Regions from separate parts of the Streptomyces sp. XY431 genome, predicted to be linked through region 1. Evidence: riboswitches for the same ligand, from Rfam matches in the RefSeq annotation. Region 1 holds a riboswitch; the other holds the start of a gene.
What was found. A riboswitch is a leader RNA that binds a small molecule or an ion and turns the genes downstream of it on or off. The one in region 1 is predicted to bind glycine.
Positions count from the first base shown of each region.

Region 1 (5,113 bases):
CCGGGCCTTCAGGGCGGCGGCGACGGTCTCGTCGTAGGCCGGCTTCAGGGCCTCGGCGATGATGTCGGCGACCTCGCGGAAGTCCTCGGCGCCGAAGCCGCGGGTGGCGAGCGCCGGGGTGCCGATCCGCAGGCCGGAGGTGACCATCGGCGGGCGCGGGTCGTTCGGGATCGCGTTGCGGTTGACGGTGATGCCGACCTCGTGCAGCCGGTCCTCGGCCTGCTGGCCGTCGAGCTGGCTGTTGCGCAGGTCGACCAGGACCAGGTGGACGTCGGTGCCGCCGGACAGCACCGAGACGCCGGCCTCGGTGACGTCGGCCTGGAGCAGGCGCTCGGCCAGGATCCGGGCGCCGTCCAGGGTGCGCTGCTGGCGCTCCTTGAACTCCTCGGAGGCGGCGACCTTGAAGGCGACGGCCTTGCCGGCGATGACGTGCTCCAGCGGGCCGCCCTGCTGGCCGGGGAAGACCGCGGAGTTGATCTTCTTGGCGTGCTCGGCCTTGGAGAGGATGACGCCGCCGCGCGGGCCGCCCAGGGTCTTGTGGGTGGTGGTGGTGACCACGTCCGCGTACGGCACCGGGTTGGGGTGCAGACCCGCGGCGACCAGGCCGGCGAAGTGGGCCATGTCGACCATCAGCAGCGCGCCGGTCTCGTCGGCGATCCGGCGGAACTCGGCGAAGTCGAGCTGGCGCGGGTAGGCGGACCAGCCGGCGATGATCAGCTGCGGGCGGTGCTCCTTGGCCAGCCGCTCGACCTCGGCCATGTCGACCTGGCCGGACTTCTCCTCCACGTGGTACGGCACCACGTTGTAGAGCTTGCCGGAGAAGTTGATCTTCATGCCGTGGGTCAGGTGACCGCCGTGGGCCAGGTTCAGGCCCAGGATGGTGTCGCCCGGCTTGATCAGCGCGAACATCGCGGCGGCGTTGGCCTGCGCGCCCGAGTGCGGCTGGACGTTGGCGTGCTCGGCGCCGAACAGGGCCTTGATCCGGTCGATCGCGATCTGCTCGACCACGTCGACGTGCTCGCAGCCGCCGTAGTAGCGGCGACCGGGGTAGCCCTCGGCGTACTTGTTGGTCAGGACCGAGCCCTGGGCCTCCATGACCGCCACCGGGGCGAAGTTCTCGGAGGCGATCATCTCCAGGGTGGTCTGCTGGCGGTGCAGCTCGGCGTCGACCGCGGCGGCGATCTCCGGGTCGAGGGAGTGCAGGGACTGGTTCAGAACCGTCATGGTGGAGTCTTCCCGGAAGTGAGAGGGAGGAGGGCCGGCGGGCGGGGCGGCCGCTGCGGGCGGGCCGCCCCGGCGGGGCTCAGGCCGAGGGGTTGGTGAGCGCGGTGTACTCGTCGGCGGTCAGCACCTTGCCGGTCGCCTCGACGCGGACCTTGAACAGCCAGCCGCCGTTGAAGGGGTCGCTGTTGACCAGGGTGTTGTCGTTCTTGACGTCCTCGTTGACCTCGGTGATCTCACCGGTCACCGGCGAGTACAGGTCGCTGACCGACTTGGTCGACTCCAGCTCGCCACAGGTCTCGCCGGCCGTCACGGTGGCGCCGACCTCGGGCAGCTCGACGTAGACGATGTCACCGAGGGCGTCGGCGGCGTGCTGGGTGATGCCGATCGTGGACACACCGTCGGCGTCGGCGGCGGTCAGCCACTCGTGCTCCTCGGTGTACTGCAGGTGCTGGGGGTTGCTCATGGCGTCATTCTCCAGGATGGGAAGCGGGTACGGCGAAGCGGCCCGAGGGGCGGACGAGCCTCGCGAGGGAAAGGTGGGGGAGCGGCGTCAGCGGGCGCGCTTGTAGAACGGCAGCGCCACGACCTGCACCGGCTCGTGCTTGCCGCGCACGTCCACCGCGACGGTGGTGCCCGGGGCGGCGTGGGCCGCGTCCACGTAGGCCATCGCGATCGGCTTCTCGAGGGTGGGGGAGGGCGAGCCGGAGGTGATCCGGCCGATCGGGGCGCCCTCGGTGGAGACCACGGTGTACTCGGCGCGCGGCACCCGCTTGCCGTCGGAGACCAGGCCGACCAGGACCCGCGGCGGGTTGGCCTCGGCCTCGGCGGCGGCGCGCTCCAGGGCCTTGCGGCCGACGAAGGCGCCCTCGTTGGTGGTCTTGTCGAAGCGCACCACCCGGCCGAGGCCGGCGTCGAACGGGGTCAGCTCGGTCGACAGCTCGTGGCCGTACAGCGGCATGCCGGCCTCCAGGCGCAGCGTGTCGCGGCAGGACAGGCCGCAGGGGATCAGGCCCCGGTCGGTGCCGGCCGCGGTCAGCGCCTGCCAGATCTGCTCGGCGTCGCCCGGGTTGCAGAAGATCTCGAAGCCGTCCTCGCCGGTGTAGCCGGTGCGGGCGAGCAGCACGTCGCGGCCGGCCACCTGGGCCGGGAGGATCGCGTAGTACTTCAGGCCGGGCAGGTCGGCCTCGGTGGTGTCGGCCAGGATCGCGGTGGACTCCGGGCCCTGGACGGCGATCAGCGCGTAGGCGTCGCGGTCGTCGGAGACGACGGCGTTGAAGCCCTTGGCGCGGGCGATCAGCTCGTCCAGCACCAGCTGGGCGTTGGAGGCGTTGGCGACGACCAGGAAGGCGTCCTCGCGCAGGCGGTAGACGATCAGGTCGTCCAGGATGCCGCCGTCCTCGGCGCAGATCATGGTGTAGCGGGCGCGCAGCACGCCGAGCGCGGAGACGAAGCCGACCAGGGCGTGGTCCAGCATCTCGCCGGCCTGCGGGCCGGTGACGGTGATCTCGCCCATGTGGGACAGGTCGAACAGGCCGGCCTTGGTGCGGACGGCGAGGTGCTCCTCGCGCTCGCTGCCGTAGCGCAGCGGCATGTCCCAGCCGGCGAAGTCGGTCATGGTGGCGCCGAGGGCGCGGTGCAGCGCGTCGAGCGCGGTGAGGCGGAGGGACGACATGGCCAGGAACTCCTCGGTCGGGGCACTCAGGGGTGCGCACGCCGGGACCGGCCCGGGCACGGGGCGGACCCTGCGCGCGGGCATGCGGCGGCTGGGTCTCCCCATCTGTCGTCGTACCTGAGAGCTTCACCGTCCACTGCCCTGCAAAGGACAGCATGGCGGCTTGCACCGTGGGTGGGCGGACGGCAGGGCCGTGCACCGCTTTCCAGATCTGCCTAACCCGTGCGGTAGGGGGGCCTGAGAGATTCCGGGGAGGACTTGCTCCTTCGGCGCCGGCTGTGCCGCCAGGACGGGGCACTCCGGACTCTCCCGCGCGGGTTCGAGCGGCCGGTATGGAGTTGGAGGGCCTGGGTGGATGCCACCGCAGACGCGCACATCATGGCACGTCCGCACCGATGACGGGAGAGGGGGCCGCCTTCTGCGCCCCGCTCCGCTCCCGGGTCCGTTCGCTTCCGATCGCTTCCGTTCCGCGTCCCGTTCCGTCCCGCCCGGACGCTAGGCTGCGGGAATCGGCGAGCGGAGGGCGGTACAGGGGCGGATGGGCAACCCGGTGGAGCAGCAGGGCTGGGGCGGGGCGCAGTCGGCGCCGGCCGGCGGCACATGGCCGGCCAACGAGCTGGAGCAGGTGCTCACCGCCGCGCTCGGCGACCCGGGCGCGACCCCGCGGGTGATCGAGGTGCTGGCACGCAGCCAGGTGTGGATCCCGCTGCCGTCCGGCGGCGACCCGCAGGGGCGGGCGCTGGACCTGCCGACCCTGGAACTGGCCGGCGGCCCCTATGTCCCGGTGTTCTCCTCGCAGGAGGTGCTGCTCCAGCAGGCGCCGGGGATGGCGTTCGCGGTCGCGCCGGTGTGGGAGTTCGCCCGCGGCCTGCCGCTGGGCGTCGGCATCGCCGTCAACCCCGAGGCCCCGGTGGGCATCCCGGTCCCGCCGGAGGGTGTGGCCGAGCTGCGCCGCGGACCGCGCGAGGACCGCTGGGACGCCGCTCAGGAGGCGCCGTCCGGGGGCCGGGTGGCGCTGCGCGAGCCGGTGCCGGGCGAGGACCCGGAGCTGTTCCTGGCCGCCTGCCGTGCCGAACTGGCGCTGCTGCCCGGAGTACTGAGCGCCCGGCGGGCGCTGGCCAGTGTCGAGGGCGAGCCGACCGTGATGTTCGTGGGCGTCCAGCTGGACCCGGCGGCCCCGGCCGACCCGGGGGCGGTGAACGAGGCGCTGGGGCGCGCGCTGGGAACCGCGCCGCTGCCCGGTGGCGTCCACCTCGTACTGCTCGACCTCGCGGACGATCCGGTGGTCGAGTGGATGGTGAACCGGGTCGCGCCCTTCCACGTACGGGGCTGAGCCGGTTCCCGGCCGTCCGTCCGGCGCCTTTCGGGCCGGACGCGGGCGGGGGAGCGGCAGGGGCCCTGGCACGTCGGCGTGGCGGTGGCCGACGGTGCCCCATAAGGTGCGTGCTGACGGCCGCCGGGCCGCCGGTGACGGACGAGGAACGAAGAGGCGCAACGAGGTGGGCGCATGAGTGCGGGATCGGTAGCTGGCGGCGCACCGGGGCCCTGGGGCCAGGGGCCCACCGGACGCCCGGATCCGGGCGCGCTGGAACGCGCCCTGCGCGAGGTGGCGCCGGAGCGCTACGAGGCCTACGAGACGATGCTGAACGCGCTCGCCGAGGGCCGGGTCTGGATGCTGCTGTGGCACGGCACGCCGGGCAGCGCCGACGCCCAGTACGGGAACATGGAGATCAGCGGCCACGGCTACGCGCCGGCCGTCACCTCGCCCGAGCAGCTGGCGGCGTCCGGCTGGGCGCGGGCGCACGAGGTGATCTCCGGCCGGGAGATCGCGGCCTCGCTGTACCGGACCCGCTGGGGGCTGTGGCTGAACCCGCACGCCCCGGGCGGCGGAGTCGGGGTGCCGTGGGCGGACCTGCGCCGGGTGGCGGCGGGGCTGGACCGGCTGCCCGCCGGTCCGCTGAAGCTGAGCGAGCCGCAGGTGCCGGCCCAGCAGTTCTTCGCGCTGCTGGAGCGGCAGGCGGCCGAGGTGCGGGCGGTACGGGCGCTGCGCCGGGCCTGGGTGCGGCCGTCGGTGGGCGAGCCGTACCTCGCCATCGGTCTTGAGCTGTACGAGAGCTCGCCGCCCACGGTGGAGGCGGTGCGGGCGCTGATGCAGCGGGCGATCGCGGTCGCGCCGGAGGGGCTGGCGGTCTCGACGGTGGCGATGGCGGACGAGTT
Region 1 covers NZ_LGDO01000058.1:29,347-34,459, forward strand. Annotated here, with positions in the region: gene glyA (serine hydroxymethyltransferase) at 1-1,224, opposite strand, end outside; gene gcvH (glycine cleavage system protein GcvH) at 1,304-1,687, opposite strand; gene gcvT (glycine cleavage system aminomethyltransferase GcvT) at 1,775-2,896, opposite strand; glycine riboswitch at 3,112-3,218, opposite strand; gene ADK60_RS09085 (enhanced serine sensitivity protein SseB C-terminal domain-containing protein) at 3,435-4,229, shown strand; gene ADK60_RS09090 (enhanced serine sensitivity protein SseB) at 4,404-5,113, shown strand, end outside.

Region 2 (5,113 bases), on a different contig from region 1:
CGAGCAGGCCGAAGGCCAGGCCCATCCAGAAGATCGACTTGTAGCTCCAGTGCTCCAGCAGCAGGCCGGTGGCGACCAGGCCGAGGCCGCTGCCGACGCCCATCGAGGCGCTGATGGCGGCGACGCCGCCGGTCACCTTCTGCTTGGGCAGCTCGTCGCGGACGATGCTGATGGCCAGCGGGAGCACGCCACCGCCGGCGCCCTGGAGGACGCGGGCGACGACCAGCCAGGTGAAGGAGTGGGTCGAGACGGCGAGCGCGGAGCCCGCGACCAGGCCGGCGAGCGAGATCAGCAGCATCGGCTTGCGGCCGCGCAGGTCGCCGAAGCGGCCGAGCAGCGGGGTGAGCACGGCGGCGGACAGCAGATTGGCCGTCATCAGCCAGGTGATGCTGGAGCCGGAGACGCTCAGTTCCTTGGCGAGCGAGGGCAGGATCGGAACGACCGCGGTCTGCACCACGCTGAACGACAGCATCGCCAGGATGAGGGCCGGCAGGACCCGGGCGCTGCTCTGCTTCTCGGTCGTGGTGGTGGGCTGTGGTGCCTCACTCACGGTTGCTTCCTTCCGTACATAGTGAATGAACTGAAGTAACCATGCAGGGAGATACTTCAGTGTGTCAAATATTCATTGGTTAAGCCTTGGTAAAAAGGAAAGACCCCGGCCATGATCGGCCGGGGTCCAACGGTTCCGTGCGGGTCAGGCGAGCGGCCGCAGCGGAGCCGGGCGGGCCTGGTCCTCGACCGCCGGATGGGCGGCCTGCCGGGCCGGCGCGTGCGCGGCGGACGGCACCGGGGTCGAAGCGGCCGCGGTGTTGTCGTGGACCTCGACGTGCTCGCGGCGCAGCTCGTCCCGGACCACCTCCTCGGCGGTGTACCGCTCGACCACCAGGCGGACCCGCTCGATCGGCGCCAGGTACTTGCGGACCACCGGGCGCTCCTCGCGAAGGGTCACCTCCTCCACCGCCTCGGCGATCTCCTTCTCGCTGAGCGCGGCCCGCTCCGCGTCGCCGACCGGCATCCGCTCGACCCGGACCCGCTCGCGGACCACCGCGACCCGACTTCCGCCCGCCCGGGCCCCTCTCGGGCCCCCCCCCCCCCCGCCGCTCCACCGGCTCGCTGGTGACGTACTTGCGCAGCTTTGCGGTGCCCAGCACATGCCACTCGGTGGTGATGTCCAGGCGCTCCTCGCGGCAGGTGATCTCCACCGGGCCGCTGGGGGCGGAGGCGGCGGGGCCGGCGGCCTCGGGGTGCGCGGTGCCCGCGGCGGGGACGGCGGCCGGGGCGGCCGACGGGGCCGCCGGGGTGTGCGGGCGCGGCTCGGCGGCCTGCTGCGGCGCGGCGGGTGTCGTAGTGGTGGGCAGGGGCGTGGCGAGGGTCCGCACGGGGGCCTCCGGGGCGGGGTCGGACGGCTTGCCGAGGTCGGCGGCCGGGCTCGGGACGGGAGTGGGGGACTGGTGGAGGCCGAGCGGCTTGGGCGGATGCGCGGTGCCCGTGCCGTTGGTCGTACCGGTGCTGTTGCCGGTGTTCGTGACGTTGGCGGGGCCCGGGGCGTTGGTGGCGCTCGTGGTGTTGGCGGCGGCCGCGCCCACTGCGGCCGTGCCCACCGCGGCCGTTCCGGCTGCCGTGCCCCGGTCGGCGGTGGTGCCGAAGTCGAGATCGGCCGGTTTCGATCCCGAGTCGTCACCCGCCGACGGCCGGCCGTCCACCGGGGTGTCCAGCCCGTAGTAGCGGTAGAGCTGAAGCTCCTGGGCGGGCGACAGGTGCTGGCCGACGCCGAAGTCCGGTGATTCCTTCACCAGGGACTTGTCGTACGGCACCCGCAGCTCGTCGCCGGAGAACTCGCTCGTGGTCAGGGGGACGAAGGCGTCCCGGCCGAAGATGCCGGTCCGCACGGCCGCCCATTCGGGCCGACCGGTGGCGTCGTCGAGATACACCTCGTCGATGGTGCCGATCTTGTCCCCGTTGCGGTCGACCGCCTTGTGGCCGATGAGGTCCCGGGGGTCGATGTCGGTCTGCACTCATTCCTCCAGTGCGGTGATCCTGCGGAACTCCCGCAGGACGACGGCCGGCCCGCCCGCCCGGTCCGCCACTTCACACCAAAAGCCATGAACCGGACCCGCGCGACCGGGGCGGGGCCGGACGGGCGCGGCGCTGAGCCGTCCGGGGCAGGCCGGGTGCGCGGCCCCGGCGGCGAAGTGACCGGACGCACCCGTGATCGTCGGGCCTCCCGCTGGTACCCTGGGCGCGACCGCCGAGCCCGCGCGGGAGAGTCCCCGGCAGTGGAAACCGCTGGTCGGGGCGCCGAAGGAGCAACTCCTCCCCGGAATCTCTCAGGCATCCGTACCGTGCGGGATAGGTCACTCTGGAAAGCAGGGCAGGAACGCGGGCGAGGGAGCCGGCGGACCCCACCCTCACCGACGGTGCAAGCCGGCGGGGCGTCCCACGGCGCTCCGCGCGGGCGAAGCTCTCAGGTCCCGATGACAGAGGGGGAGGCCTGTCGGGTTCGTCCGACCGGGTCCTCCGCTGTTGTCCGCAGCGGCGAGGCACCCCGGCGTGCGCACCCCCGCCGGTCCGTGACCAGGAGGCCTCGACCACCATGAACGCCCAGCCGAACTCGGGACGCCCCACCACCCCCGCGACCCTCACCGAGCTCGAACAGGCCAGCCCCTTCGAGAACCGCCACATCGGCCCCGATGCCGCTGCCCAGGAGAAGATGCTGGCCCACGTCGGCTACGGCTCGCTGGACGAGCTGGCCACCGCCGCCGTTCCCGAGGCGATCCGCTCGATCACCGCGCTGGACCTGCCCGACGGCCGCTCCGAGGCCCAGGTCCTGGCCGAGCTGCGCGAGCTGGCCGACCGCAACTCCGTCCTCCGGTCGATGATCGGCCTGGGCTACTACGGCACCTTCACCCCGCCGGTGATCCTCCGCAACGTCATGGAGAACCCGGCCTGGTACACCGCCTACACGCCGTACCAGCCGGAGATCTCGCAGGGCCGCCTGGAGGCGCTGCTCAACTTCCAGACCCTGGTCGCCGACCTGACCGGCCTGCCCACCTCCGGCTCCTCGCTGCTGGACGAGGGCACCGCGGCCGCCGAGGCGATGGCCCTGGCCCGCCGCGTCACCAAGGTCAAGGGCGGTGTCTTCCTGGTCGACGCCGACACCCTGCCGCAGACCGTCGCGGTGATCAACACCCGTGCCGTGCCGACCGGTGTCGAGGTGGTCGTCGCCGACCTGTCCGAGGGCATCCCGGCCGAGATCGCCGAGCGCGGCGTCTTCGGCGTGCTGCTCCAGTACCCGGGCGCCACCGGCGCGGTCCGCGACCTCGCCCCGGTGATAGAGCAGGCCCACGGCCTCGGCGCGATCGTCGCCGTCGCCGCCGACCTGCTCGCGCTCACCCTGCTGAAGTCCCCGGGCTCGCTCGGCGCCGACATCGCCTGCGGCACCTCGCAGCGCTTCGGCGTGCCGATGGGCTTCGGCGGCCCGCACGCCGGCTACCTCGCGGTGCGCGCCGAGTACGCCCGCTCGCTGCCCGGCCGCCTGGTCGGCGTCTCCGTCGACACCCACGGCAACCGCGCCTACCGTCTGGCCCTGCAGACCCGCGAGCAGCACATCCGCCGCGAGAAGGCCACCAGCAACATCTGCACCGCCCAGGTGCTGCTCGCCGTGATGGCCTCGATGTACGCCGTCTACCACGGCCCCGACGGCCTGGCCGACATCGCCCGCCGCACCCACCGCTACGCCGCCGCGCTGGCCGAGGGCCTGCGGGCCGGCGGGGTCGAGCTGCTGCACGGCGAGTTCTTCGACACCGTCACCGCGGTCGTCCCGGGCCGCGCCGCCGCGATCGCCGCTGCCGCCCGTGCCAACGGCATCAACGTCTTCCAGGACGGCGAGGACCGGATCTCGGTCTCCACCGACGAGACCACCACCCGCGAGGACCTGGCGGGCGTCTGGGCCGCGTTCGGCGTCGAGGCCGTCGAGGTGGCGGAGAACGCCGACAGCCTGCCCGCCGCGCTGCTGCGCGAGGACGAGTACCTGACCCACCCGGTCTTCCACAGCCACCGCTCCGAGACCGCCATGCTGCGCTACCTGCGCCGCCTGTCGGACCGGGACTACGCGCTGGACCGCGGCATGATCCCGCTGGGCTCCTGCACCATGAAGCTCAACGCGACCACCGAGATGGAGTCGGTGACCTGGCCGGAGTTCGGCCAGCTGCACCCCTTCGCGCCGGTCGACCAGGCCGCGGGCTTCCTCACCCTGATCCGCGGCCTGGAGCAGCAGCTGGTCGAGGTGACCGGCTACGACGCCGTCTCCATCCAGCCGAACGCCGGTTCCCAGGGCGAGCTGGCCGGTCTGCTGGCCGTCCGCGCGTACCACCACGGCAACGGCGACACCCAGCGCGACATCTGCCTCATCCCGTCCTCCGCGCACGGCACCAACGCCGCCTCCGCGGTCATGGCCGGCATGCGGGTGGTCGTGGTCAAGACCCTGGTCGACGGTGACGTCGACGTCGAGGACCTCAAGGCCAAGATCGAGCAGCACCGCGACAACCTGTCCGTGCTGATGGTCACCTACCCGTCCACCCACGGCGTGTACGAGACCCAGATCACCGAGATCTGCGGCCTGGTGCACGAGGCCGGCGGCCAGGTCTACGTCGACGGCGCCAACCTCAACGCCCTGGTCGGCCTCGCCAAGCCGGGCAAGTTCGGCGCGGACGTCTCGCACCTGAACCTGCACAAGACCTTCTGCATCCCGCACGGCGGCGGCGGCCCCGGCGTCGGCCCGGTCGCGGTGCGCGCGCACCTCGCGCCGTACCTGCCGAACCACCCGCTGCAGGCGGAGGCCGGCCCGGCCACCGGTGTCGGCCCGATCTCGGCCGCCCCGTGGGGCTCGGCGGGCATCCTGCCGATCTCCTGGTCCTACGTCCGGCTGATGGGCGGCGAGGGCCTCAAGCGCGCCACCCAGGTCGCGGTGCTGAGCGCCAACTACATCGCCAAGCGGCTGGCCCCGCACTTCCCGGTGCTCTACACCGGCCCCGGCGGCCTGGTGGCGCACGAGTGCATCATCGACCTGCGCCCGCTCTCCAAGGAGACCGGCGTGACGGTGGACGACATCGCC
Region 2 covers NZ_LGDO01000132.1:7,338-12,450, reverse strand. Annotated here, with positions in the region: gene ADK60_RS16625 (MFS transporter) at 1-550, opposite strand, end outside; gene ADK60_RS16620 (DUF2382 domain-containing protein) at 695-1,045, opposite strand; partial or broken gene ADK60_RS41920 (PRC-barrel domain-containing protein) at 1,650-2,015, opposite strand; glycine riboswitch at 2,250-2,353, shown strand; gene gcvP (aminomethyl-transferring glycine dehydrogenase) at 2,594-5,113, shown strand, end outside.
Region 2: linked by a shared signal. The riboswitch ahead of gcvP (aminomethyl-transferring glycine dehydrogenase) and the one ahead of gcvT (glycine cleavage system aminomethyltransferase GcvT) in region 1 are both predicted to bind glycine.